Regions from separate parts of the Arthrobacter sp. LAR12-1-1.1 genome, predicted to be linked through region 2. Evidence: riboswitches for the same ligand, from Rfam matches in the RefSeq annotation. Region 2 holds a riboswitch; the other holds the start of a gene.
What was found. A riboswitch is a leader RNA that binds a small molecule or an ion and turns the genes downstream of it on or off. The one in region 2 is predicted to bind glycine.
Positions count from the first base shown of each region.

Region 1 (21,252 bases), on a different contig from region 2:
ATCATGATCGCCGAGAGGACGTCCTTGTTGGCCTCGATCTTGGCGGCGAGGTCCGTGTGGTCGATCGTGCCGTCCGAAGCCGTGGCCACGACGACCACCTTCATGCCGGCGAGCACGGCGGAGGCGGCGTTGGTGCCGTGGGCCGAGGCCGGGATGAGGCAGACGTTGCGCTGCTCGTCTCCGCGGGAGTGGTGGTAGCCGCGGATGGCCAGCAGGCCGGCGAGCTCGCCCTGGGATCCGGCGTTGGGCTGGATGGAGACCTGGTCGTAGCCCGTGATCTCGGTCAGCTGGGCTTCGAGGTCCTCGATCAGTTCGCGCCAGCCCTCGGTCTGGGAGTCCGGGGCGAAGGGGTGGATGGAGGCGAACTCCGGCCAGGAGATGGCTTCCATCTCGGCCGTGGCGTTCAGCTTCATGGTGCACGAGCCCAGCGGGATCATGGTGCGGTCCAGGGCGAGGTCGCGGTCCGAGAGGCGGCGGATGTAGCGCAGCAACTGGGTTTCGGAACGGTGCGTGTTGAACACCGGGTGCTGGAGGTAGTCGGAGGTGCGCTCCACGGCGGAGTCCAGGCCGAAGCCCTCAGATGTGTCGGTCACCGACGCGCCAAACGCGGCGATGACGTCGGCGACGATAGCCACCGTCGTGGCCTCATCGGCGGAGATGCCGACAGTGTCGGCGTCGATGGCCCGCAGGTTGACGCCCTTGGCGTCGGCGGCCGCGATGATCTCTGCCGCCCGGCCCGGCACGGAGACGGTGATGGTGTCGAAGAATGACGTGTGCAGCACGTCCAGCCCGGCGGCCTTCAGGGAGGCGGCGATGGTCTTGGCGTGGACGTGGACCGACTGGGCGATGGCCTTCAGCCCGTCTGGGCCATGGTAGACGGCGTAGAACGAGGACACGATGGCCAGCAGTGCCTGGGCGGTGCAGATGTTGGACGTGGCCTTCTCGCGGCGGATGTGCTGCTCGCGGGTCTGCAGGGCCAGGCGGTAGGCGGGGACGCCGGCGTTGTCTTTGGAGACACCCACGAGGCGGCCGGGCATGGAGCGCTCCAGCCCCTTCTGCACGGCCATGTAGGCGGCGTGCGGGCCGCCGAAGAACAGCGGCACGCCGAAGCGCTGGGCGGAGCCGACGGCGATATCCGCACCCTGCTCGCCCGGAGGGGTGATCAGGGTCAGGGCCAGGAGGTCCGCGGCCACAGTGACCAGCGCGCCGCGTTCCTTGGCGTCGGCGATCACCGCGGTGTGGTCCAACACGCGGCCGGAGACGCCCGGCTGCTGCAGGACGACGCCGTTGATGACGCCCTCGGGCAGGCCCTTCGAGAGGTCCGCGACCTCGACCTCGAAGCCGAGGGCTTCCGCGCGGCCCTTGACGATCGCGATGGTCTGCGGGAGGCAGTCGGCGTCGAGGACGGTCTTGCCGTCGTGCGCCGTCTTGTTCTTGTTGGCGCGGCGCATCATCAGCACGGCCTCGGCGACGGCGGTGGCTTCGTCCAGCAGCGATGCGTTGGCGATCGGCAGGCCGACGAGGTCCTGGACCATGGTCTGGAAGTTCAGCAGGGCTTCGAGCCGGCCCTGGGAGATTTCCGGCTGGTACGGCGTGTACGCGGTGTACCAGGCCGGGGCTTCGAGGATGTTGCGGCGGATCACCGGCGGGGTGAGCGTGTCGTAGTAGCCCTGCCCGATCATCTGCACGGCGGTCTTGTTCTTCGCTGCCAGCTTGCGCAGCTCGGCGAGGACTTCCACCTCGCTGAGGGCGGCGGCGAGCGCGAGATCGGAGTCCTGACGGATGTCCTTCGGAACGGCGGTGTCCACCAGGGCGTCGACGGTGTCGTAGCCGACAGCCTTCAGCATGGCGTCGACGTCGGCCTGGCGGCGCGCGCCGATGTGCCGGTCAACGAAGGACGTGGAGGCTGGGGTAACAGTCACAAGGAACTCCATAACTCAGGCGGCGCAGGGTACGCCACATTGATTCGGGTTCCTCCCCGCTCTGTATTGGACCTGAGAGTTTCCGCGAAGCCTGCGTTTCAGGGGCTCCGCTTGCACCGTCGGTGAGCACAGCATGTCCGGGACACGCCTGCTACTTTCCAGAGATGCCTTGCCGCGGCGGTACATGGGCCTGAGAGATTCCTGGGGAGGGTTTGCTCCTACGGCGCCTGCTTGTACCTACTTGCAGGACTCTCCCGCCGCAGATCAAAGGCGTATTCAGTTGGGTGATTAATCGTGGGTGACAACAGTCACAGCTCCCATTCTCCTATGCCGGGCGCGCGTCCGCAAACTCCCTGCCAGCCGCCGACCCAGGTTACGGGCGACAAGCCGCCCCCGGGTGCGTCCGCCAACACGAGTTCGCCGGACAGCGGCCAGGTCGCCGCAACTTTGCGGCGAACTCGCACGCTTCCGGCGAGTTCGGCGGGGTGGGCGGGAGCGGGCGGGGTGGGCGGGAGCGGGCGGGGTGGGCGGGAGCGGGCGGGAGCGTCAGCGGCGCAGCTTCTCGACGGCGGCCAGCAGGCTCTCGACGTCCGCTTCGACCTCCGGAAGCGGCCCGCCGGGGCCCCGGCCCAGCATGGCGTTGAAGTACAGCCCGTCCCCCATGTACAGGACGGCCTTCGCCATGGCGGGTCCGACGTCGGCCGCCAGCAGTTCCAGCCAGCTCGCCTGGGCGGCGGCGAAGCGGCGGAGGGTCTCCCCGTGCGCCACCTCGGCGAGCCGCGTGGCCGCCACGAAGACCCGGTCCATGGGCGTGTCCGCCCACACCGAGGACCTAATGAAGTACGCCGCCGCCCCTTCGGGGGCCGCCGCCATGGCGGCAACATCCGCAGCCAGATGCCGGTCCAGCCGTTCCAGCAGGACCGCGATCATCGCCTCCTTGGTCGGGAAGTGGTAGAGCAGGCCGCCCTTGGAGACGCCGGCCCGGCGCGCGACGGCGTCCAGCGTCGCGGCGCGTTCACCGACTTCGATGAGCAGGGATTCGAAGGCATCGAGGACGGCCTCGCGGGCGACGGGTTTCCTGGGCATGCCTCCCATCATGCCTGCCCAGCCCTTCATTTCTTAACTGTACCGTCCAGACGGTATAGTTATGTCCTATGAGCATTTCATCGATCACCGCAGCCACCAGCATCCCGGCGGCCACCGGCCCCCGGGCACCGTGGCGCGACTGGGTGGCGCTGGCCCTGCTAATGTTCCCCGTCCTGCTCGTGGCCGTGGACAACACCGCCCTGACGTTTGCCCTGCCGGCCATCGCCACCAGCCTGTCCGCTTCCGGCGTCCAGCTGCTCTGGATCGTCGACGCCTATCCCTTGGTCCTGGCCGGACTGCTGGTCGCTATGGGCAGCCTCGGCGACAGGATCGGACGGCGCCGCCTGCTCTTCGTGGGCAGCGCGGGTTTTGCCGCGGTTTCGGCCGCGACGGCGTTCGCACCGAGCGCCGAATGGCTGATCGCCGGCCGTGCCGGGCTTGGCCTGTTCGGCGCCATGCTCATGCCGTCCACTCTTTCCCTGATCCGCAATATCTTTCCGCAGCCCAACCGGCGCAGGCTGGCCGTGGCGATCTGGGCCGCCGGCTTCTCCGGCGGCGCCGCCCTCGGCCCGATTGCCGGCGGCTGGCTGGTGGAACACTTCTGGTGGGGCGCCGTCCTGCTGGTCGCAGTGCCGATCATCCTTCCTCTCCTGGTGCTCGGTCCGGCGCTGATACCGGAATCCCGCGACCCGAACCCCGGCCGCGTGGACGTGCCCAGCATTGTCCTGTCCCTGCTGGTCATGGTGCCGGTCGTCTACGGGATCAAAACCCTCGCCACCCACGGGCCCGCACCAGAGGCCTTCGCGAGCATTGGAGCCGGCCTGCTCATGGGCTACGTGTTCATCCGGCGGCAGCGGGCACTTGCCCGCGGGGAAGGTACGGCGCCGATGCTCGATGTCAGCCTCTTTGGCAACCGGATCTTCAGCACGGCCATCATCGCCAACGTCCTGGCGCTGTTCTCCTTCAACGGCTTCATCCTGTTCCTGGCACAGCACCTGCAGCTGGTCGAGGGCCAGTCCCCCTCGGCTTCCGGAGTCGCCATGGTCCCGGCCCTCATCGCCACTGTCGTGGCGGGGCTGCTCGTGGTCCCGCTGGTGCGCAAGGTGCGGCCAGGCTTTGTTGTGGCCGGCGGGCTGCTGCTGAGCGCGGCGGGCTATTTCCTGGTGGCGTTCGGCGACCACAGCCATGGCCCGTCTCTGCTCCTGGCCGCGCTGCTGGTTCTCTGCCTGGGGGTGGGCGCCGCGGAGACGATTTCCAATGACCTGATCCTGGGTGCGGCGCCTGCCGACAAGTCGGGGGCCGCCGCCGCCATCTCCGAGACCGGCTATGAAGTGGGGTCTCTGCTGGGCACGGCGATCCTCGGCTCGATCCTGACGGCTTCCTATCAGGGCAACCTCCGGCTCCCCGAGGGGGTGTCCGGGCTCGTCCCGGCAGAGGCCACCAGCCAGGCGGGTGAAACCCTCGCCGGCGCGGTGGAGCTCGCCCACATGCTTCCGGCTCCCCTGGCGGAGGCAGTGACGGCTGCCGCGCGCACGGCGTTCGACTCCGGCGTCCACGTCACGGCGTCAATCGCGCTGGTCCTGATGACCGGGGCCTGCGTCCTCGCCGCCATTGTCCTGCGGACGGTGCCGAAGGCCAAATAGCTTGGACAGCAGCGTCCTGCGCCGGAAGAAATCCGGCGCCGGACGCTGCTGGTTTAGGGTCGGACCGGTGGGAGCCGGTCCCTACTTGTCCTCCGGAGTGGTCACGCTGGCGTTTGCCCGCATGGTCTCGGCATTCACCATCCAGGCATACTGCTCAAGCTTGGCAATGAAGGCGTGCAGGAGGTCGGCGGTGGTGGGGTCTTCCTCATCAACTTCATCGTGAACTTTGCGCATCGTGCCGACGGCCGCCTCGAGGGCCGCGACAATCCGTTCGATGGCGTCCTTCGTGTTGATCAGGCCCGCGGGGAACTCGGCGAGTGCGGTGGACTTGGAAACCGTGGAACTGCGGCCGTCCGGCAGGGCGTGGAGGGCGCGCATGCGCTCGGCGAGATCGTCCGCGAACTCCCGGGCGGCGTCGACGATCTCGTCCAGCTGGAGGTGGAGGTCCCGGAAGTTAGTCCCGACGATGTTCCAATGCGCCTGCTTGCCCTGAACGTGGAGTTCGATCAGGTCCACTAGGACCGCCTGCAGGTTGGCCGTCAGTGTAGGTGTCGCTTTCATGCATCCTCCTCAATAGAACCGGTACCGTGCGGGCCGCGCGCACCATTTGCTGGCACCGCGGCCGATGCTTCCGACGCTACCGCAGGGCAGCGACGGGCCGCGACGGTTCGGGGAGGAATTTCTCGGTCAGCTTACTAAGTCGGCTTACTAACCGTTTCGGGAAGCTGAGACTGCCCCGTTCCTATGTTCCGTTAGGCACGGGCGAGGGAGAGATTCTTGACGCTGTCTGCCCCCTCTTCGCGGGACAGCAGGACCTCCCTGCGGGTCTCTTCGGCGCAGCGGACCATCTGGTCAATGCTTTCCTGCGAACAACGCCGACAGGCCTGCGCCGTCGTCGTAGGGGGCGTCAGTCCGGACCACGTTTAGCGGAAAGCCGGGGTGTTCTCCTCCGTACCGTCGGCAGGACCGGCCGCTTCGTTAGGCGCCGTGGTGACGGGCCGGTTCCGCAGGGGCGGCCGACGTGGGCCAGAATCCCCATGCCAAGGCTGTTGCGCGGTATTAGGGTGGGAGCTGACGGGGCCACGCGGCCCGCCCCGTTGGACGCCTGCTCTGTTGCAGTTCGTCCCTTGCAGTTGGTCCATTGCCAGGAAACGACGGCCGTCCGCCTCGTCAGGAAGGCCAGCCATGGTGCCATTTCCCGCTCTGGAGCAGCCGTTGAACCCGTTTCCCCGCTATGAAGCCATGCGGGACAGTGAACCCGTTTTCCAGGATCAGGAGACCGGGGTGTGGCATGTGTTCCGCTACGATGACGTGCAGCGGGTCCTGTCCGAGCACGCCACGTTTTCTTCCCGGATCGGCGGGGACAACCCCTCCGAAACGGGCCAGCTCTTCGCCGCCAGCCTGATCAACACGGACCCGCCCAGGCACCGCCAGTTGCGTTCCCTGGTGTCCCAGGCGTTCACGCCACGGTCAGTGGAAGCGCTCGGCCCGCGCATCTCGGAACTCACCGACGAGTTGCTGGACCCGGTAGTTGCTGCCGGTTCCGCGGACCTGATCGACCAGCTGGCCTATCCGCTGCCGGTCATCGTCATCGCGGAGCTGATGGGCATCCCGGCCGCGGACCGGGACCGGTTCAAGCAGTGGTCCGACGTGATCGTGAGCCAGACCCGCCCCGGCGCCGACGAGTCCGGCCACATGGCCGCACACCGGGAAATGGCGGAGTACTTCATGGGCATGATCGAGCAGCGGCGGCGCCAGCCGGGCCATGACCTCATCAGCGCGCTCCTCGCGGCCGAGATCGACGGGCAGAAGCTCAGCGCCATCGAGCTGCTCGGATTCTGCGCCCTTCTGCTCGTTGCCGGCAACGAGACCACCACGAACCTGATCGGCAATGCGGTGCTGTGCTTCACCGAAGCGCCGGGCACGGCGGAACGCCTCATCGCCGAGCCTGCCCTGCTCCCGCAGGCGATCGAAGAGGTGCTGCGCTACCGCTCCCCCGTCCAGTCCATGTACCGGATCTCCGCCGTCGACACGACCGTGCGGGGCCTGCCGATCCCTGCGGGGTCGCCGATCGTGGCGTGGATCGGCTCGGCGAACCGTGACGCGGAGCAGTTCCCGCACCCTGACGTGTTCGACGTCGGACGCTCACCGAACCGTCACCTCGCCTTCGGCCAGGGCATCCACTTCTGCCTCGGCGCTCCCCTGGCCCGGCTCGAGGCCAGGATCGCGCTGCAGGCCGTGCTCTCCCGGCTGCCCGGCTTGGCCGTGCGACCCGGGGCGCAGCTGGAGCGGATGGAAAGCACGATCGTCTACGGAGTGAAACAGCTTCCCGTGTCCTGGCTGGCTGCCTGACGGCGAGCGCCGCCTCCGTTGCCCTATCAGTTGTGGCTGCTACTGATTGACTTTGCCGTCGGAATGACAGCCGTAAGTGATAGGGCAACGCGGGGCGCTAGCGTTTCCACCGGAAGGGTGTGCCTCCGGCCCATTTCGACGCCTAGGGGCACCTCGCTCCGCGCGCGTCGAACTGCCTAGGAGTCGAACTGCCCAGGAATGGGCTGATCGCACGCCCAGCTGACTTGTCAGTCGAAGAAGTACGCGGGTTGGCGAGGTGGACAATTGCATCATCGGCAAGGGCGCAGCGCACGAAATGCTCCTGATCCACCGTGATGCCACCAAGGCCTTGAGTTCGCAAATCGCGCAATGCGCCGCGTTGCTCTGCCGCCCCGGCCATCACCAGAAGTGCGCCACGTCCACCACTAGCCGTGACCCGGTGCCCGGCCCGGACAGGGACAGGACCCGGAACGGCAGCCGCGCGCGGACCCCCAGGCCCAGGCTGCTATACCCTTCGAAGCTGCCCGCCCACGCCACCTGCCGGAACGTCTGGTAACCGGTCACGTCCGCCAGCTCACCCTTGTCCGCCGGGTTGTAGGTGGGATTGCCGGCGTCGTCGTATGCGGGCGCATTGACCGTGAGCTGGATGAAGGCCTGGCCCCGCAGCGGGATCGGCAGGCCGGACCCGTCCTGCACCACCTCGGGCACGTAGCGGACGGTGTAGCCGGCCACGGGGCCGTTGAGGTCGATGACCAACCGGTCAAAACAGTAATGCTGACCGGTCCGCACATTCACCACCTTGGCCTGGCTCATGGCCGGATCCGTTTTGACCAGCGAACCCCAGACCAGGCCGCAGTACGGGTCCGCGGCTGCCGGCGCCGGCGCAAGCACCCCGAGACCGGCGGCCATCAGCACTGCCGCGAGCAAAGCGTGAATCTTCTTCAACTGGGTCCTCTTCAACCCCGCCACCCCCTGGTGCTGCCCGAGCCCTTGAGCTGGCCAAACAGTCAGCGCAGGTCAGACGCTTCCAGCGTAGGCGGCCCCGAACCGGCGGGCGAGGTCCTCATCCGTTTCGGCGCCCAACCGTTAAAGTGGCCCGTTGCTGGTCACGGACGGATTGCACGGACACATCCCGCCAGGTTCCTTCACGAACAGATAACGCCGGCAGCCGCGGGCCACGCCAGGAACGGCGAAGCGCCGGCACCCCCGAGGGTCCGGCGCTTCGTGCGGTCTTGGTGTTGCTGAAAGATTCTTAGCCTTCGCAGTCGCGGCAGTACTTCATGCCGTTCTTTTCAAGGGCCACCTGGGACCTGTGCCGGACCAGGAAGCAGGAGGAGCAGGTGAATTCATCGGACTGCTCCGGAACAACAATGACCGTCAGCTCTTCGCCGGACAGGTCCGCACCCGGAAGATCGATGCCTTCAGCGGTGTCGTTCTCGTCGACGTCGATCACAGCAGTCTGCGCGCCGCCGCCGCGGGACGCCTGCAGGGCCTCCAGCGACTCAGCGGGAGACTCTTCTTCTGTCTTACGTGGGGCGTCGTAATCGGTAGCCATATCGGGGTTCACTTTCGTTGCTGCGCAGCGCCATTTCAGGCACCTCAGTGAAGCAGTTTAGGACATTATGCATGGAGTTGAGGAATAGTGTGGCCAATCAGACACAATGAGTCGGACGGGGCGCGGAAGCCCGGGTCGGCGGCCCCGGGACGCCCCGCGTCCGCGGCCCGCGGTGGGCAGTTCAGGCGACCGGCCAGACCACCAGCGTCTGCCACTTCGCCGGGTCGGGCTCGGCACCGGGATCGGTGAGGTAGTACTCCCACATGGCTTCCCCGGGGCTCGCACCGTCCTGCCGCATCCGCGCCATGATCGCGCCGTAGGTCTGCTGCAGTGATTCGTAGGGCCCGATGTGCATCGCCTCGTAGGCCCGGCCTGCGGGGAGTGCCCCGGCGATGACCTCAGTGTCCGCGCCGCTTGGGTTCGTGAAAGGTGCGGCGAGGGGGAACCCCGCCTCCACGTCGACGACGTCGGTCGGTTTGCCCCGGTACAGCGCGAACGGGGGTCCGGCCAATTGGACATGCTGATCCTGCACCGCACCCATGACGGCGCCGAAGGCACGGCCGAAAAAGTCGCGCAGCGCATTCATCGGGACAGTCTCACGCACCACTGCAGTCGGCTGTTCCTTGAGTTGGGCGGGCTTGATGTCCGGAGCCGCCCCGGGGTTCGTTGGAGTCATACGCCCAGACTCTGCCGCGCCCAATCCGCGGTCTAGGGCCTTACGGCCCGCGCCCACGGAGCGGCCTGCGGCGTGTTCGCCCGCACGTCCGGACTCGGCGCACGTACTGCCGCGAATAAATAAATGAACTTTATTCATATTAGGTCTTGCCCGGCGCGACCATCGCCTAAATACTAAATGAACAACGTTCATTTATGTGACGCCCGTCTCACTGGAGTAGCCATGATCGAAATCACGTCCCTCGACACCCCGCCCTCCCTCGCCCGCACCACGTCGTCCCGAAGTGCATCGTCCAGCCGGCCAGCACTGCGGGTCGGCGTCGTACAGCACCGCTGGCATCCTGACGCCGCGGCCCTGCACGCGGAACTGGACGAAGGCATCGGGCGGGCCGCCCGGTTGGGAGCCGCCGTCGTCTTCCTGCCCGAGCTCACACTGTCCCGGTACCCCGCGGATACGCTTCCCGAAAACGACACCACCCGGGCCGGGGCCCCGCGCCCGCGGCCCTCGGACATCGCCGAGGACCTGTTCACCGGCCCCACGTTCCGGTTCGCGGCGGACGCGGCCCGCCGGCACGGAATCTGCGTCCACGCTTCGCTGTACCAGAAGGCGGAGAACCCGGACGGTTCCGACGACGGCCTGGGCCTGAACACTGCCATCCTGGTCTCCCCCGAAGGCGAACTGCTGGCACGCACGCACAAGCTGCACATCCCCGTCACAGCCGGCTACTACGAGGACAAATTCTTCCGCCAGGGCCCGGACGGCGACGATGCTTACGAGGTCCATTCCCCCGCCGAGCTCGGCGGCGCACGGTTGGGCATGCCCACCTGCTGGGACGAATGGTTCCCGGAGTTGGCGCGGATTTACTCCCTCGGCGGGGCAGAACTCCTGGTCTACCCCACCGCCATCGGCTCCGAGCCGGACCACCCGGACTTCGACACCCAGCCGTTGTGGCAACAGGTCATTGTGGGCAACGGCATTGCCAACGGGCTGTTCATGGTGGTCCCCAACCGCTGCGGCAGCGAAGGCACCCTGAACTTCTACGGCTCCTCCTTCATCTCCGATCCCTACGGCCGGATCCTCGCGCAGGCACCACGGGACGAATCCGCGGTGATAGTGGCGGACCTCGACCTCGACCAGCGCCGTGACTGGCTCACGCTCTTTCCCTTCCTGGCCACGCGCCGCCCGGACACCTACGCGCGGCTGACCGAACCGGTACGCGCCGATGCCCCGCTCGGCCTCGACGCCTATGAGCCCACTGCGTATGAGGCCACCGCGTATGAGGCCACTGCGCAGAAGGTCACGGCATGAGCGCCTGGCGGATGCCGTCCGAAACGGCACCCCAGGACCGTGTCTGGATGGCGTTCCCCACCGGCGGCTACACCCTGGGCGAAACAGAGGCAGAAGCCCACGCCGCCCGCTCCGTCTGGGCCGCCGTCGCGAACGCCGTTGTGGAATTCGAACCGGTCACCATGCTGGTGGCGCCGGCGGATGTGGAGACCGCCGCCCGCTACCTCCACCCGGACATCGAGGTGGTCACCGCCGCCTTGAACGACGCCTGGATGCGGGACATCGGCCCCACGTTCGTCCTGGACGACGGCGGCCGGCTCGGCGCCGTGGACTGGGTGTTCAACGGCTGGGGCGGCCAGGGCTGGGCGGCCTGGGACAAGGACTCGCTCGTGGCAGCTGCCGTCGCGGCACGCTCGGGGGCCAGCCACCTCGTCTCGCCCCTGGTGAACGAGGGCGGCGGCATCCACGTCGACGGCGAAGGAACGGTCCTCGTCACCGAGACGGTGCAACTGGATCCGGGCCGGAACCCGGGGCTCAGCAAGGCCGCCGTCGAAGCCGAACTGGCCCGGACCCTGGGCACCAGCCACGTGATCTGGCTTCCCCGCGGGCTGACCCGGGATTCGGAACGGTTCGGCACGCGCGGCCACGTCGACATCGTCGCGGCCATCCCGTCTCCGGGCACCTTGCTGGTCCACTCCCAGCAGAACCCGGCACACCCCGACTTCGAGGTCAGCCGCGACATCATCAGCCACCTCGCCACCACCCGCGACGCGGCCGGCCGCGAATGGAACATCATCGAGGTCCCCGCCCCGGAATCCCTGACCGACGAGGACGGCTTCGTCGACTACAGCTACATCAACCATCTGGTGGTCAATGGCGGCGTCATTGCCTGCACGTTCGGCGACCCGATGGATGAAAAAGCCTTGCGCATCCTCGGCGACGCCTACCCCGGCCGCAAAGTGGTGGGCATCGACGCCCGCCAGCTCTTCGCCCGCGGCGGCGGCATCCACTGCATCACCCAACAGCAACCGTCCGCCTCCCACAAGACAGGTCAGCCATGAGTCAGACAATCGGCCGCGAAGACGGCACCACCACCGCCCACGGCGCAGTCGATCCCGCCGGCTCGAAGCACGGCATCACGGGCAAGGGGCTCAAGGGCGGACAGCTTGGCCTGCTCGCCGTCGTCGTCCTGGGCATCTCCTCCGTGGCGCCCGCCTACAGCCTGACCAGTTCGCTGGGACCGGCCGTCGGCGCCGTGGGCGTGCAGCTGCCGGCAATCTTCATCGTCGCGTTCATCCCCATGATCCTGGTGGCGTTCGCCTACCGCGAGCTCAACGCCGACTCCCCGGACAGCGGCACCACCTTCACGTGGGCCACGAAGGCATTCGGCCCGTTTGTCGGCTGGATGGGCGGTTGGGGCCTGCTGGCCGCCAACATCATCGTCCTGTCCAACCTGGCCGGCGTCGCGGTGGACTTCTTCTATCTCTTCCTGGCCCAGGTGTTCAACAACCCCGAACTCGCGGACCTGACCTCGAACACGGCCGTGAACATTGTGACCTGCCTGGTGTTCGTGGCACTCGCCGTCTGGGTCAGCTACCGCGGCCTCCACGCCACCAAGCTCGTGCAGTACAGCATGGTCGGCTTCCAGGTGCTGGTCCTGGCCGTCTTCATCATCATGGCGCTCAGCCACGCAGCCTCGGGTGACTCGGGCACCGCGATCGCGTTCAGCTGGGACTGGTTCAACCCGGCGAAAATCGAGAGCTTCGAGCAGTTCACCGCCGGCATGTCACTGGCCGTCTTCGTCTACTGGGGCTGGGACGTCTGCCTCACTGTGAACGAGGAAACCAAGGGAGGCAGGGGCACCGCCGGGCGGGCAGGAACGACGACGGCGGTGGCCGTCCTGGCCCTCTACCTCGCCGTGATCGTGGCCACCATGATGGTGGCCGGCACCGGTGCCGACAGCATTGGTTTGAACAACCCGGACAACCAGGCGAATGTCTTTGCCGCACTGGCCTCCCCTGTCATGGGTCCGCTGGCCATCCTGATGTCCCTGGCCGTGCTCTCCGGCACCGCGTCCTCCCTCCAGTCCACCATGGCCTCCCCCGCCCGGAGCCTGCTGGCGATGGGGCACTACGGGGCACTGCCGCCGCGCTTCGCGTCCGTCAGCAAGCGCTTCGGATCCCCCGGCTACGCCACGGTGGTTGCGGGCCTGCTGTCCGGCGGCTTCTACGCCGTTATGAAGGTGGTCAGCGAAAACGTCCTCAACGACACCATCATGGCCCTTGGCCTGATGATCTGCTTCTACTACGCCCTGACGGCGTTCGCCTGCACGTGGTACTTCCGGCACAGCCTGTTCTCCAGCGTCCGTAACTTCTTCATGCGGCTGCTGTTCCCGGTCCTGGGCGGCCTGGTCCTCACCGTGGTCTTCTTCCAGACCGCCGTGGACAGCTGGGCGCCGGAGTTCGGCAGCGGCTCCGAGGTCTTCGGCGTGGGCCTGGTGTTCATCCTGGGCATCGGCATCCTCGCCCTCGGCGCCGTGGTGATGCTGGTGACCGCGAAGCTGCATCCGGGCTTCTTCCGGGGCGAGACCATCCGGAAGGACACCCCCGCCCTGGTGGTTCCCGAGTAGCCGCCAGCGGCAATGGACGGCGCACGGCTTTGCCCCTGCCGCGGGGCAAAGCCGTGCGTTTGCTGTCGGTGGGGCCTTGCACTTATTGATTGGGACTAAAGGCAAACTTCTTGCTGGGCGGCGCTCACGGGCCGACTTTCAACAGTTCCGGCTCTGGCTCTGCCTCCGCCACCAAAGTGCCGCTATTGCGTCGACGCAGGCGCTTCTCGACCACGAATCCCGCCAGGCCAAGGATCACGAAAACCACAATTACTGCGTAGTTTTGGTACCAGGGCGCTTCTGGCTGTCGCGGCCAAGCGATATTGACGATCTCAAAGCCCAACCACAGCAGCGCGGCCACGTTCACTACTGTTCCAAAAACTCCCAGGCTGAAGGGTCCGGCCTTCCACGCTCCTTTCAGCCGAACCACCAGGGCGGCCAGCACTGGAAAGATGAATGCCACGTAGAAGCCGGCCGTCGCGAACGCAATGAGGGCGCCGTACACCTGTGATGCCGACAGGGCAAGAATAATCATTGAAGCGACCGCAGAGACTATGAGTGCGTTGATGGGCAGCCGGTCGGTCTTGCTGAGGCGCCTCAGAACCTTGGCCGCAGGCAGGGCGTCCAGCCGGGCGAATGCGAAAATTGATCGTGAGACAGCTGCCTGCAGCGCCACTGTCCCTGCGATAAATCCCAGGACGATGGTCACCAGGAGCGGTTTGGTGATTCCCTCGCCAAGATTGGCAGTGAGGGTTGTGGTAATCGGGTCCGGGTCTGCCCCCGACATGGCGGCACCAATATCCGGGATTGCGAGGAGCAGGGCCAGGCACGAAAACGTGATGACAGATGCCACCGTGACCAGGGACGTCAGGACAGCCCGCGGCACTCTGCGTTCGGGTGACCGGACTTCCTCGGCTATGGCGCCCGCACTCTCAAATCCCACAAACGACCATCCGATAATTGCCACGGCCGCCATGAAAGGCCCAAAGACATACGCGGTGGTGTCAGGCGCGGATCCGAAGGAGTCCAGAATCGTGCTGAGGGAATTTCGGCGATGGAAGATGATCAGTACCAACCCGACCCCCAGGCTGGCGATGACCTCGCACACGATGCTCACAGTCACCAGCAGACTCAGCCATTTCCTGCCGGCGGAGTTGGCAATCGTACTGACCAACAAGATGACGGCGCCCAGCATGATTTTCGTTGTGGTGTCAGGCTGTTCGATGCCGAACAGTGAGGCCAGAAATGTGCCTCCACCGAAGGCTACAGCGGCAACTGTGATGATGAGGGTCCAGATGTAGGCCCATCCTGCGTACCAGCTGTAGGTGTGCCCGAGAAGGGACCTGGACCAAAGGCAGACCCCGCCGGCAACAGGCCAACGCGAAGCGAGCTCGGCAAGTACAGCCGCTACCAGGGCCTGGCCCAAGAGGACAACCAACAGACCCCACCAGAAGGCCGGCCCTGCGGCCATCAGAGCCAAGCCAAATACTCCGTATAAGCCGATGATTGGCGACATGAAGGCAAACGCCAAGGAGAAGGAGGACCAGAACCCCATCTCCCGTTTGAGTTGGAGGGATTCAGGATTAGGGGTCTGTGGTGGACCAGGTGCATCCGACAACAGCTGGGACGGGGAGTTCATTGCTATGAGCCTTCTTTCGCTGGGACGGTCTTGGGGGTGAAGCTTCACAACGAGCTGCGGGCGTGGCTGAAGCGCGGCCAAGGGCTTCGCCCTTGGCCTGTTGTGTTTTGGGGTCACCAATGTTCGCCGTGCCGCCGGGCTCAGCAGTCCGCGGCTCAGTAGTCCGGCGTTCAGCAGTCCGGCGTTCAGTAGTCCGGGTACAGCTCCGCGGACGCTGTGACAGGGTTGAGGGGCTCGGCGATCAATGCAGGGTCACCGAGGGCCGCGTCCGCGAGCGCTTCGCATGTCGAGAAGCGGACGTCGCCTCGTTCCAGCGCCGTTTCGATCACGGTCCGCAGGGCCTCCAGCCGTCCTGCCCGTCCCGTGAGGAACGGGTGGCACGTGAGCATGAAGAGCGCGCCATGACGTCGCATTGCGTCGATCTCGTGAATCCACATATCAGCGACCACCAGTGGCGACTGGATGATTTCGCCGATCTTGGGTTCCGGAAGGAAGGCATACTGCTCCCAGTCGTCCAGGCTCCAATGTGGGGGGAGCTCCGCAACTGTCCCCGCCGGGGTTTCAATGAGATACGGGACGTCCGCATCCATCAGGCTGGAATCGTATGTCAGCCCGTACTCAGCCACCAGCGACGGCGTCTGCCACGAGGGCTGCCACAGTGCGGCGCGATGCCCTTTTGGCGAAATGCCGAAGCGCCCGAGTGCGGCAAGCGCCAGATCGAAGTCGGCGCGTTCGTCGTCGAAACTCATGTTCACCGCGGTGCGGTGAGTGTGCGAGTGGTGCGCGATCTCGTGTCCCGATTCCAGGACTTGTTCAACCATGTGGGGATATCGTTCCGCGGTGACTCCTGGAATGAAGAACGTCGCCGGCTGCTGTACATCCTTCAACATTTGGAGAATCCGAGGAACGCCCACCTTGGGTCCGAACGCCTGGTGAGTCATCGCCATCGCATTGTCGGCGTAGCGGCGGCCGGCGGCCAGGATGGGGGACTCGGCGTCGACGTCGAACGTCAACGCCGCAACGCATGCCGCCCCCTGCCTCCAGCCGCTCTTATCGACGTCAGAAGTCATGGCCCGAGAGCCAGTCTGCGTAATCGCCGAGGGCCCGCTGCAGGGGCCAGGCCGATTCGTAGCCTAGATCCCTGGCCGCGGAAGCGATGCTGAAATGGCCCTGCAAGTCCAGGGTTGGATCCGTCCCTGGCCCGATCTCCACGGTGGCGTCCGGGAATGCGATTCGAACTTCTTTGACTACGTCGCTGAGGGTCCAGTACTCGCTGCCGGAGATGTTGTACGCCAGAGGCCTGGCCGAGGCCGTTTCCGGTGCCTGGACTGCCGCAAGTACGGCAAGAGCGACGTCGCGGACGTAGACCAGGTTGTACCGGTGGTCGGCCCCGTGGTCCTGTGAGAACGAACCGTCGCGGACCACGCCGCGCATAATGTCCCGCATGACCTCATCCATGCGGTTGCCGGGTCCGTAGACCTGGCCGATGCGCAGGGAGATGACGTCGATTCCATACCTTTCGCCGTAGACCTGTCCGAGCCATTCCCCGGTAACCTTCGTCACGGCGTACGGCGTCGTCGGATTTACGGGCTCCGATTCGAGAACCACAGGTGCTGAGGTCTTTCCGTACACGCACTCGGACGAGAAGAAGATGATCCGTTTGACGCCGTGGAGTCGAGCCGCCTCGAAAACCGCTACCGTTCCCTCGACGTTGGCAGCAAAGGTTGCCAGGGGAAAGCTCAGGGAATAAGTCGGGTGGGAGATGGCTGCGGTGTGGACGATGGTGTCCACGTCGTGTTCCTTGAATACCTCGAGGAGGCGGGGGATATCGAACAGCTCGCCCTGAACGGACACGACGTCGGGGCGTGGCGCCTCGAGGAAGTCCCGGTTGTAGCTGACCGTTTGATGGCCGGCGTCGGCAAGTTCGTTGACTATGTGGCGTCCCGTGAATCCGGCACCACCTGTGACCAGGACAGAGCTCATGTGATTTTGCCTTTCAGTACGAGAGTTAGGTGTGGGATTCAATGTCCGAGCGGGAACGTCGTGGTTCGACCACCGTCGACAACAAGGTTTGTTCCCGTGACATATGAGGATTCAGGGCCCAACAGCCACAGCGCCGCCGCAGCAATCTCCTCGGCCAGGGCGAATCGGCCAAGCGGTACGGACGCTTCGTCCCTGGCGCGTTCTTCTTCGTTCGCGAACTCGGCCGCAAGCATCGGAGTATCTGTCGTCCCCGGCGACAGGGCGTTGACCCGGACGCCGGCAGGTGCGAGTTCGGCGGCCAGTGACCGCATCATCGACAGGACACCGCCCTTGGTCGCGGTGTATGCGGTGTAGCCAGCCTGGCCGACGAGTGATAGCTCGCTGGCGGTGCAGACGAGCGATCCACCGCCGTTGGCTGAGAGCGTTCGCGCCGCTGCCCTGGCGAAGTGGAATGTGCCGGTCAAGTTCACCCGGACCAGTCTCTGCCACAGCTCGTCGGACGTTTCGGCGATGGGCGCAACACTGGAGATTCCTGCGGAGTTGAACGCTCCGCTCAGTGGTCCGAGTTCAGCTTCCGCCTGGGCGAAGGCGCTATCGACCTGTTGGGACTCAGAGACGTCGGCCTCAAGGAAGATCACAGCGCCCGAGAGTTGGCGTTTTGCGTCTTCAAGCAGACGGTCCGGGAGCCCAACTGCCGCAACCTTTGCCCCCTGCGCCAGAAGCGCCCGAGTGGTCGCGAGACCGATGCCGGAGCTGGCTCCGGTGACAAGGTAGGCCTTGTCCTGAAAATGGCTCATGTCTTCTCTTCCCCATTGGTTGTGGCACGGCAGGCGCAGCCTAGAAGGCTGATTTAGCCAACGAGCGCACGGGTGTGGTCGTTAAGGAACATGCCGCGGGGGTCGAACTCCCGGCGTATCTGGATGAAGGTGTCCAACTCCGGGTAGAGACGCTCCAAGCGGCTCCGCGTCATGAAATGGATCTTGCCCCAGTGTGCCCGTGGCTCGAATTCCTGCAGCACCGCATCCGCATCCCGGAAGAAGGGCCAGTAGTCGGTCCCCGGTTCGGTGGTCAGGGTAATGACGGTGGTGTCGCGCCCTTGGAACTGGGACATGTAACCTTCGTCGGCTTTCACCCAGCGGACCTCAACGGGGTACTTCTGGTCGGAGTGCTTGGTGCGGATCAGGTCCTGGACAGCCTCGACGGCCTCCAAGCCGTGTTCGCTGGGAACGAAGTACTCGAGCTCATGGAACGGTGTGGTGAATCCGCCCGGGTAGATGCGGTACGACCGGTCCAGCCGGGCACCCTCCGTGCGGGAAATTTCACGCTCGTCCTTGACCTGGGCGATGTTGTACCGCTTGGTGTAGCTGCGGTTCGCCATGCCCTGGCCAGGCGAACCGGGCAGGTCCAGGAGCTCGCATGAATCGTCGTCCGGGCACCAGAGGAAGGAGTAGTGCCGGTTCCCGTCGATGTCGGCCTGCCAGGTTGCCGCGGTCTCCGCCCACGTGGGATAGGTAATCTCCTCCTGCAGGTAATAGCGGTCCTCGACCGCCAGTTCTACCTCGAGGAAAATCCCGAGCGTCCCCAAGGCGACCTGGGCGGCCCTGAGTTCGCGGAGCTGGCCTTCACCGATTTCGACGATTTCGCCGTAGCCGTTGATCAGCCTGACCCAACGCAGGGCTGATGAGAAGCTGCCCAGGTTTTTTCCGGAGCCGTGGGTGCTGGTCGCGAGTGCCCCGGCGATCTGCTGCTTGTCGATGTCGCCCTGGTTGCCCAGTGCCAGCCCCTGCTCCCACAGCGGATCGCCGAAGGCGTTGATGGTTGTGCCGGCCAGGGCCCGCGCACGGCGCCGCATGAGGTCGGTTCCGGTGATGGCCGAGAGTGCGGACATGTCCATCAGGACGCCGCCCGTCTGGACCAGCGGTGAGGACGAATGCCCTGAGCCGACTGCGCGCACGGGCAGGCCTTCGCGGATGGCGAACCGGACGGCGTCGAGCGCTTCCTGTTCGTTCCGCGGCCGGACGGTGAAGGCCGGCGTGGCGCTCTGGTTGCCGCCCCAGTTGGTCCACGTTACATCTGTTCCGAAGGGAGCGGACGGGGTTGCGGCGCGCGCCGACGACGCCGAGTGGGGATGATTCATGGTGGTCATAGCTGAGCTCCGATCCTGGTCTTAACGCTCATGCGCCGTGGTTGATCATGACGTGCTTTGTCCGGGAGTAATCGTCCAGGGCATACAGCGAGAGGTCGCGGCCGTAGCCGGATCCCTTGAATCCGCCCCACGGAACCTCGCAGGCCAGCACCAGGTGGGAATTGACCCAGACGGTGCCGAAATCGAGTTTCTTCGGAACGCTGAGCGAGAGGCTCGAATCCCGCGTCCATACCGAGGCGGAAAGGCCGTAGGGGCTCTCGTTGGCCCGAGTAATGGCCTCTTCAGTGGAGCTGAAGGACTCGACGGTGACGACGGGACCGAAGATTTCGTGGGTAGCAATATGCGCCCCTGCCGGTACGTCGCTGATCACCGTGGGTTCAATGAAGTAGCCGGGGCCTTCCAGGGCAGAGCCCCCGATGGCCACCTGGAGACCGGCAGCCTTTGCCTCCGCGAGCGCTTCCTTCACGCGGTCGAAGTGCGGGCGCGAAATCATGGGACCGATTTCGACGTCGTCCCCTGCGCCCGGGGCGCCGACGACGAGCGTGCCGACTTCCCGTACCAAGTGCTCAGTGAACTCCTCAGCCACGGATTCGTGGACGAGCACGCGGCAGGCGGCGCCACAGTCCTGGCCGGCATTCCAGAAGCCGGCGTTTCGCACGCCGGCGGCGGCCGCGCGGAGATCGGCGTCGGGGAAGACCACAACAGGGGCCTTGCCGCCGAGTTCCAGATGGACGCGCTTGACGGACCTGCCCGCGGTCTCCGCAACCGCCTGTCCGCTGACGACGCTCCCCGTCAACGCAACAAGGGCCACATCGGGGTGTTCGGCGAGCCGCTGTCCAACGGTTCGGCCTTGTCCCGTCACGATGTTGAGAATTCCATCGGGGATGCGTCCAGCGACCAGTTCTACCAGCTTTAGCGTCGAGAGCGGAGTCTGCTCCGAGGGCTTGAGGACGATGCTGTTTCCGGCGGCCAGGATGGGCGCGATCTTCCAAGCAGCCATCAGCAGCGGGTAGTTCCACGGGGTGATGACGCCGACGACGCCGACGGGTTCCCTGAGGATGACCGACGTGTGCCCGGTGGCGTAATCGCCACCTGCCATGGACGTCAGCGTGCGGGAAGCCCCGGCCATGAATCGGAAGGTGTCGATGGTGCTTGAGACATCGTCCTCCGCGACCGCTCGCGGTTTGCCGGTGTTGGCGGACTCGATGATTTCGAATGCTTCACGGTTGGCTTCAATGATGTTGGCGATCAGGGAGAGCACCTCTGACCGTTCCTTCGGGGTCGTGGCCCCCCAGGACTTCTGGGCCGCCACGGCCGCCTCAACCGCAACGTCCACATCCGAGGCTGTGCCGGCCTGCACCGATGCAATGACCTGCTCTGTGGTGGGATCTACGACGTCGATCAGCCGAGTCGAGGAACCGGGAACAAACGCTCCACCGATGAAGTGCCCCGCCGGAGGCAAAACGCTGGCGCAGCTTTGCTCCGCGGAAGAGCGTCGGACTGTGAACTGCTCGAGGTCAGTGAGTGTCATGGTACTTAGCCTTGCTTTCTGCGCCGGTCTCGGCGTCGGGAGTTTGTGTGGGGGCCGGGCGGTATGCCCGGGGAGGGCGGTATGTCCGGGGAGGGCGGTATGTCCGGGGAGGGCGGTATGTCCGGGGAGGGCGCTAGGCCCGGGGCGCTTCAATCAGGTCAGCTGCGAATACGGGCGACTGAAAGGGGGCGACATCCGGCGTCTTCCGGAACACGCGTGCCGCAAAGTAGTACAAGGGTGCAACGACCACCAGGCCAACAATCCAGGAGAGGTCCACGCCATTCATCGCTGCGGCGACAGGGCCCGTGAACATCGCTGTTGCCGAGAACGGAACCTGGATCAGGGCGCCGGCAACATAGGCTCCGATCGCAATCCAGTTGAACCTTCCATACACTCCACCGTCGCGCTTGAAGAAGTCTTCAACCCTGTAGTCGCCGTGCCGCAGAAGGTAGTAGTCGACCAGGTTGATGGCCGTCCACGGAACCAGGACGTACATCAGGAAGGAGAGGAAGTTCGTGTAGAAGAAGATGAAATTGTCGCGTGCGAACAGCGAGATCATGAGGGCGAGCGTGAAGAGGATGATCGCCGCAATGGTCCGGGTCTTGGCGTGGGGCAACCAGGTTGGCCTGAACGTCTGCCCAATGGTGAGGGTGCACAGGACCCCGCAGTAGAGGTTCATGGCGTTCGACGCCGCAACGCCGAGGCAGAAAATTCCGATGATCACCATGGTCCATGGCCCGAGCATGGATCCCAGGCTCCCGACTATTTCGACGCTGCTGCCATCGTTGATCAGTGCCAGGGCGAGCGTTCCCACCAGGGCACCCAAGACCATCGGGAAAAGTGTT
Region 1 is NZ_JBEGIG010000016.1:17,499-38,750, reverse strand. It holds gene gcvP (aminomethyl-transferring glycine dehydrogenase) at 1-1,934, opposite strand, end outside; glycine riboswitch at 1,974-2,089, opposite strand; glycine riboswitch at 2,091-2,189, opposite strand; gene MRBLAR12_RS12015 (TetR/AcrR family transcriptional regulator) at 2,469-3,008, opposite strand; gene MRBLAR12_RS12010 (MFS transporter) at 3,077-4,651, shown strand; gene MRBLAR12_RS12005 (Dps family protein) at 4,733-5,212, opposite strand; gene MRBLAR12_RS12000 (cytochrome P450) at 5,837-7,003, shown strand; gene MRBLAR12_RS11995 (AMIN-like domain-containing (lipo)protein) at 7,382-7,927, opposite strand; gene MRBLAR12_RS11990 (DUF4193 domain-containing protein) at 8,235-8,537, opposite strand; gene MRBLAR12_RS11985 (GyrI-like domain-containing protein) at 8,719-9,213, opposite strand; gene MRBLAR12_RS11980 (nitrilase-related carbon-nitrogen hydrolase) at 9,436-10,521, shown strand; gene MRBLAR12_RS11975 (agmatine deiminase family protein) at 10,518-11,561, shown strand; gene MRBLAR12_RS11970 (APC family permease) at 11,558-13,129, shown strand; gene MRBLAR12_RS11965 (APC family permease) at 13,254-14,663, opposite strand; gene MRBLAR12_RS11960 (polysaccharide deacetylase family protein) at 14,933-15,817, opposite strand; gene MRBLAR12_RS11955 (NAD-dependent epimerase/dehydratase family protein) at 15,807-16,730, opposite strand; gene MRBLAR12_RS11950 (SDR family NAD(P)-dependent oxidoreductase) at 16,769-17,527, opposite strand; gene MRBLAR12_RS11945 (D-arabinono-1,4-lactone oxidase) at 17,581-18,876, opposite strand; gene MRBLAR12_RS11940 (aldehyde dehydrogenase family protein) at 18,905-20,407, opposite strand; gene MRBLAR12_RS11935 (purine-cytosine permease family protein) at 20,541-21,252, opposite strand, start outside.
Region 1: it holds a riboswitch for glycine, as region 2 does, so the genes downstream of both, gcvP (aminomethyl-transferring glycine dehydrogenase) here and gcvP (aminomethyl-transferring glycine dehydrogenase) in region 2, are expected to answer to the same signal.

Region 2 (7,415 bases):
AATCCTTAAGTTCGTATGTGGTTTCGACAGGCTCAGCCAGCGGCGGCTGGCTACTTTTGGCGCTTGTAGAACGGCAGTGCGACAACTTCGAACGGCTCCGCCTTGCCACGCAGGTCAATGTCCAGGGCTGTGCCCGGTGCGGCGTGATCGACGTCGACATAGGCCATGGCGACGGGGTACCCCAGGGTGGGGCTCGGCTGTCCGGAGGTCACTTCGCCCACCACGTTGCCGTCCTTGAGGACCGGGTAGTGGCCGCGGCCGGCCCGGCGGCCCAGGCCCTTGAGCCCCACGAGCTTGCGGCCGGTTGTGGAGCCTGCGCCGGCTGCCTTGAGTTCGCTCAGGGCAACCTTGCCGATGAAGTCCGACTCCTTGGCGAGCGAGACGACCGGTCCCAGGCCTGCGGCGTACGGGTTGCCTTCGCGGGAGAGTTCGTTGCCATAGAGCGGCATGCCGGCTTCCAGACGCAGCGAGTCACGGCAGGCCAGACCGGCGGGGATGAGCCCGTGGCCGGCCCCGGTTTCCAGCAGCGCTTCCCAGAGGCCGGCGGCGTCCTCGCTGGGAACGTAGATTTCGAAGCCGTCCTCGCCGGTGTAGCCGGTGCGGGCGAGGAGCAGATCGTGGTCAGTACCGTTGACGGTGATACGTACCTCAACCGCTGCGTAGTACTTCAGCTCGGTGACCAGGACATGCTGCTCGGCCGGGACCAGCGTCAGCAGAATGGCCTCTGCGTTCGGTCCCTGGACGGCGATCAGCGAGGTTTCGGCGGAAACGTCCTCCACCGTCACGTCGAACCCGTCTTCCTTGCCGGAAACAGCCCTTTCGGCCAGTGCCGCGGCAACCACCGCAGCGTTGCCGGCGTTGGGGACCACGAGGTACTTGTCCTCACCACGGCGGTAAGAGATGAGGTCATCGATGATGCCGCCGTCTTCCTGGCAGATCAGCGAGTACTTCGCTTTGCCGACGGCGACCGCCGAGAGCTTCCCGGCCAGGGCGTAGTCGAGGAACGCTGCGGCGTCCGGGCCGCTAACCCAGACTTCGCCCATGTGGGAGAGATCGAACAGGCCCGCGGCGTTGCGGACCGCGTGGTGCTCGGCCAGTTCCGATTCGTACTTGAGGGGCATCTGCCAGCCGCCGAAGTCCGTGAAGGAGGCGCCGGCTTTTTTGTGCTGCTCGTAGAGAGCGGTGTAGTTCTCACTCATCAGGGATCCTTAGTTCTCGAAGTCGGAAAGCGGCGGGCAGGAGCAGACCAGGTTGCGGTCTCCGGCGGCGCCGTCGATGCGCCCGACCGGCGGGAAGTACTTGTCCTGCCTGAGTGTGTGGACGGGGAATGCGGCCTGCTCACGCGGGTACTCGCGGGTCCAGTCGGTGCTGATGACGGCTGCGGCGGTGTGGGGTGCGTTGCGCAGCGGGGAGTTCTCCACCGTGAAATCTCCGTTGGAGACCTGGTCGATCTCCTGGCGGATGGTGATCATCGCCTCGATGAAGCGGTCGATCTCCGCAAGGTCCTCGGACTCGGTGGGCTCCACCATCAGGGTGCCCGCCACGGGGAAGGACAGCGTGGGGGCGTGGAAGCCGAAGTCGATCAGGCGCTTTGCCACGTCCTCGGCGGTCACGCCGGTCCTGGCCGTGAGTTCACGCAGGTCCAGGATGCACTCGTGCGCCACCAGCCCGCTCTCCCCCGTGTAGAGAACCGGGAAGTGCTCATCCAACCGTGCGGCAATGTAATTCGCCGCGAGCAGGGCCGACTTGGTCGCTTCGGTGAGGCCCTGGCCGCCCATCAGCTTCACGTACGCCCAGGAGATCGGCAGCACACCGGCCGATCCGTAGCGTGAAGCGGAGATCGCAACACCAGTTCCTGGTTCGATACCGCCGGCTTCGTGCGCCGCCTTGTTCGCGTCCCCTGGCATGAACGGTGCAAGGTGTGCCTTGGCAGCAACCGGGCCGACGCCGGGTCCGCCGCCGCCGTGCGGGATGCAGAAGGTCTTGTGCAGGTTCAGGTGCGAGACGTCGCCGCCGAACTTGCCCGGCTGGGCCAGCCCCACGAGGGCGTTGAGGTTGGCGCCGTCGACGTAGACCTGCCCGCCGGCGGCGTGGATCGCGTCGCAGACCTCGCGGACGTCGGCGTCGTAGACCCCGTGGGTGGACGGGTAGGTGATCATGATCGCCGAGAGGACGTCCTTGTTGGCCTCGATCTTGGCGGCGAGGTCCGTGTGGTCGATCGTGCCGTCCGAAGCCGTGGCCACGACGACCACCTTCATGCCGGCGAGCACGGCGGAGGCGGCGTTGGTGCCGTGGGCCGAGGCCGGGATGAGGCAGACGTTGCGCTGCTCGTCTCCGCGGGAGTGGTGGTAGCCGCGGATGGCCAGCAGGCCGGCGAGCTCGCCCTGGGATCCGGCGTTGGGCTGGATGGAGACCTGGTCGTAGCCCGTGATCTCGGCGAGGTCAGCTTCGAGGCCGCTGATGAGCTCGCGCCAGCCCTCGGTCTGGGAGTCCGGGGCGAAGGGGTGGATGGAGGCGAACTCCGGCCAGGAGATGGCTTCCATCTCGGCCGTGGCGTTCAGCTTCATGGTGCACGAGCCCAGCGGGATCATGGTGCGGTCCAGGGCGAGGTCGCGGTCCGAGAGGCGGCGGATGTAGCGCAGCAGCTGGGTTTCGGAACGGTGCGTGTTGAAGACCGGGTGCTGCAGGAAGTCGGAGGTGCGCAGCACTGTCTCGGGCAGCTCGAAGCCCTTGGCCTCCAGGACCGGACCGGCGCCAAAGGCGACGACGACCGCGGCGAGGACCTCCGGCGTCGTGGTCTCATCGACGGACACGCCAACTGTGTCCGCGTCGATGAGCCGCAGGTTGATGCCCCGGGCCCCGGCGGCGGCGATGACCTTGGCGGCCTTGCCGGGCACGCGGACCGTGAGGGTGTCGAAGAAGGAGTCGCTCGCCAGTTCGCGGCCGGCGATCTTCAGCGTGGCGGCGAGGGCGCGGGTGTTGTTGTGGACGGTCTCGGCGATGGCTTTCAGCCCGTCGGGGCCGTGGTAGACGGCGTAGAACGAGGACACGATGGCCAGCAGTGCCTGCGCGGTGCAGATGTTGGACGTGGCCTTCTCGCGGCGGATGTGCTGCTCGCGGGTCTGCAGCGCCAGGCGGTACGCCGGGACGCCGGCGTTGTCTTTGGAGACGCCGACGATGCGGCCGGGGAGCGTGCGTTCCATGCCCTCGCGCACCGCCATGTAGGCGGCGTGCGGGCCGCCGAAGAACAGCGGCACGCCCAGGCGCTGGGTGGAGCCGACGGCGATGTCTGCACCCTGCTCGCCCGGAGGGGTGATCAGGGTCAGGGCCAGGAGGTCCGCCGCCACGGTGACGAGGGCGCCGCGTTCCTTGGCAGCGGCGATCACGCCGGACTGGTCCCACACCCGGCCGGAGACACCGGGTTGCTGCAGGACGACGCCGTTGATGACGCCCTCGGGCAGGCCCTTGGAGAGGTCGGCGACCTCCACCTCGAAGCCCAGGGCCTCGGCGCGGCCCAGCACAATGGCGATGGTCTGCGGGAGGCAGTCGGCGTCGAGGACGGTCTTGGCCCCGGCCGCGGACTTGTTCTTGTTGGCGCGGCGCATGAGGAGCACGGCCTCGGCGACGGCGGTGGCCTCGTCGAGGAGCGACGCATTGGCGACCGGGAGCGCGGTGAGGTCCTGGACCATGGTCTGGAAGTTCAGCAGCGCCTCGAGGCGGCCCTGGGAGATCTCCGGCTGGTAGGGCGTGTACGCGGTGTACCAGGCCGGGGCTTCGAGGATGTTGCGGCGGATCACCGGCGGGGTGACGGTGTCGTAGTAGCCCTGGCCGATCATCTGCACGGCCGTCTTGTTCTTGGAGGCGAGCTTGCGCAGCTCGGCCAGCACCTGGACTTCGCTGAGGGCGCTGTCCAGCGTGAGGGGCTTTTCCTGGCGAATGGAATCGGGGACCGCGTTGTCAACGAGGCCATCAACGCTGTCGTAGCCGACGGCCTTGAGCATGGTGTCGATGTCGGCCTGGCGGCGGGCGCCGATGTGGCGATCTGCGAAGGTGGACGGGGACGATTGAACCGTCATGAGAGGAACTCCATAATTCAGGTGGCATCAAAACGCCACGATGATTCGGGTTCCTCCCCGCTCTGTATTGGACCTGAGAGTTTCCGTTTTGCCCTGCTGATTGCAGCGCGCCACTTGCACCGTCGGTGAGCCCGGTTGCCCGGACTGCTTTCCAGAGTTGCCTTGCCGCGGCGGTACGTGGGCCTGAGAGATTCCTGGGGAGGATTTGCTCCTACGGCGCCTGCTGAACGTACCGGCAGGACTCTCCCGCCGCAGATCATAAGCCGTGCCACTGGTCGGTGACACAGCTCACAATTTATCTGGTTCCCGGGCAGGATGCAAAATTAATTTCAATTGAGTCGCTGTTTCCTGCACCACGGGGGTGCCTCCCCGCCGTCGAATGCCAGCCAAGGAACAAGTCCATCCCCCGGGGCCGTTGGGCTACTACGACCTGCCGTCCGCTGACGCTGGCAGCACCCTACACACCCGGACCGAGACCACGGGAAACGCGAACCCTTCGAATATGATCGCGTGATGCCTCTCCTTATCGCTCCGGACGCAAGCTACCACTCCTCCTGGCTGGAAGGATCCGCAGAATTTGACGGCGCCCACCGGGACGGCGGGGGCGCGGAGGACTGGTCCCTGGAAGAACTCAAAGATGCCCAGTCGTTCCGCCGCTTTGTCGACGCCCTCATCAATGACGCTCGGCCGGAGAGCCCGCGGAAGCCAGGATATGTGCCCTGCACGTACTTGTGGATCATGGAGGGTGACACGTTCCTTGGCTCACTGGCCATCAGGCACGAACTGAACGACTTCCTCTTCAACGAAGGCGGGCACATCGGCTACAGCGTGAGGCCCTCCGCCAGGCGTCGCGGCCACGCAGCGAGGGCGCTGGCTGATGCCTTGCCGATTGCCCGTGAACTGGGAATCCCCCGGGTTCTTCTCACATGCGATGAGGATAATGCAGGCTCCCGGACGACCATCGAAAAGAACGGCGGCGCCTACGAGGACACCCGCAACGGCAAACGCCGCTACTGGGTCGACACCGTCTGACCGGGCACGCCCCGAACGAACTGATCTCCGTTTACAGAGCGTGAAGTCGGTGCGACGCTGAACGCAATTCGGCCCGCGCGGGCTGTCTTCGAACTGGGGGTAACGAAAATGCAATGGGGCACGCCGCAACCGGAAAGTCCGTGGCCGCATGACATGGTGATCCGCGTCAATGACGATCCACACCACCTGACTCTCCTTCTGTTTGTCCGGCAGGCATGGTCCATGGCCGGCGACCTCAACATCCCGCCCCTAAGCCCCGTACCAGACTGTGGTCATTCCCGGATGCCGGAATCGGCTGATGCCTCCACGTGGGAGAAGCGCTGGAAAACGTCATGGGACCAGGCCTGGAGCTGGTACCAGATCGAAGATCCAACGCACCATCCCACGCCCGCGGAATTGCGCGAGTCCGGGGACGCCAGTCAGGGGTTGAATCCTTTGATCCCACCCTTTTGGACTCAACGGTATGAATGGGAAGGTCTGGACCGCGAGGCTTATCAAGCCTGGGACCGAAGCCTGATCCCGAAATTTCCCCACGATGCCGAACCCCGAAGTCTCCAAGAACTCATCCCGGCATGGGAAAGCGGAATCGACACTGTCATCGTGCTGCCGTACGAGGGGTACTTCGCACACCGGCTGAGCCGGCGACACCTCGTTGTGTCGGCCGCAACCAGGAATACCCCTGAGCACTACAGCAGGGCGCTACGAGAAAACGCACTCTAGACCCGCTGAGGCCGGGCTACCTCTCCTGTTGAGGGGACGGGCACGGAAATACGCGTCGGTCACGGCCACCGTTGGGGCGTTAATGCCGCGCAGGCCCGAACCAGCTGGCCAGCGCATCCTCCAGCCCCCGCTGAGTCCCGTCTCCCGTCCACGCCACATGCCCGTCAGGCCGGATCAACACGGCAGCAGGACCGCTGACTGAACCGATCACCGGAAGCTCCCACCCGCCGTCGTACGTGGCGTCCACCAACTGCACCCGATCCATCCACGGCCCCGGGTCGATGCTGCCCGGCGCGCCGAGGTTGAGCAGCACCGCACGGGCATCGTGCAGGAAGGTGAACACGCGCCGCGGGCCGTTGGCGGTGACGACGTCGAGATCGGGCATGCGGCGCCCGAGCAGCGGGTGCCCCTCACCGAGGTCGTAGCGGACGTCCAGGCCGGAGATGAGGCCGCCCAGCCGCTTCCGGGCCTCATCGATCGTCAGCAGGCCGGCCACCGTGTCGGCCAACGCACCGATGCGCGGGTCGGCCCTCTGCATGATTGACTGCGCCATCGTGTGCTTCAGCGCACGGGCCCCGGCGGGGTGCCGCTCGGCGTGATAGGTGTCCAGCAGGCGGTCCGGCGCAATACCCTTGACCACCTGGGCGAGTTTCCAGCCGAGGTTCACGGCGTCCTGGATGCCGAGCCCGATCCCCTGCCCGCCCGAAGGAGCATGGATGTGCGCGGCATCCCCGGCCAGCAGCACGCGGCCGCTGCGGTAGGCCGCGGCCTGCCGCGTGGCGTCGGTGAACCGCGAGATCCACGTCGGAGTGTGCACCCCGAAATCCGTGTCATAGACCTCGGTCAGCGCCTTGCTGAGGTCAGCCAGGGTGGGCTCGGCGGCCGGTCCAAGCTGCTTCTCGGTCACCACCACCCGCGTGGTTCGTCCGTCCTCCATCAGGTGCAGCCCGTGGATCCCCACCTCGTCGATGCGGATCCCTGCCGGCGTCTCCTCGGTCACCTCCACTTCGGCGATCAGGCTGCTCCTCGTCGCATCCCAGCCGGGGAACTCGATGCCGGCCGCCTTGCGGACAGCACTTCGCCCGCCGTCGGCACCCACCAGGTACAGCGCGCGCATCGGCCCGCCGTCGGCGAGATGCACGTCGACCCCGCTGTCGTCCTGGGTAAAGCCGGCGACCTCGAGCCCCCGATGGACCGGCACACCCAGCTCCTCAATCCAGCCAGCCAGGATCCGCTCAATATGGTTCTGCCACAGGCCGAGCGTGTAAGGGTGCCGTGTAGGAAAGTCGCTCACGTCCAGGGTTGTGTTCCCGAAGAACGCCGCCTGGACGGGCTTGCCCTCGGCGAGGAACCGGTCGGCAATCCCGCGCTGATCGAGGATTTCGATCGTCCGCGAGTGGAACCCGCCCGCACGCGAGCCCACCAGCTCCGGCGTCGAGCGGCGCTCCACAATGGCCGCATCCACCCCCGCCAGCGTCAGCTCACCGGCCAGCATCATCCCAGTCGGACCGCCTCCGGCAACGATCACATCCACCATCACAATCCCCACCTCTCCAAGCCGACAAGCACGGCGATGCCGGCCTGAGC
Region 2 is NZ_JBEGIG010000024.1:767-8,181, reverse strand. It holds gene gcvT (glycine cleavage system aminomethyltransferase GcvT) at 51-1,199, opposite strand; gene gcvP (aminomethyl-transferring glycine dehydrogenase) at 1,209-4,076, opposite strand; glycine riboswitch at 4,129-4,236, opposite strand; glycine riboswitch at 4,238-4,335, opposite strand; gene MRBLAR12_RS16010 (GNAT family N-acetyltransferase) at 4,590-5,108, shown strand; gene MRBLAR12_RS16005 (hypothetical protein) at 5,217-5,828, shown strand; gene MRBLAR12_RS16000 (FAD-dependent monooxygenase) at 5,908-7,365, opposite strand.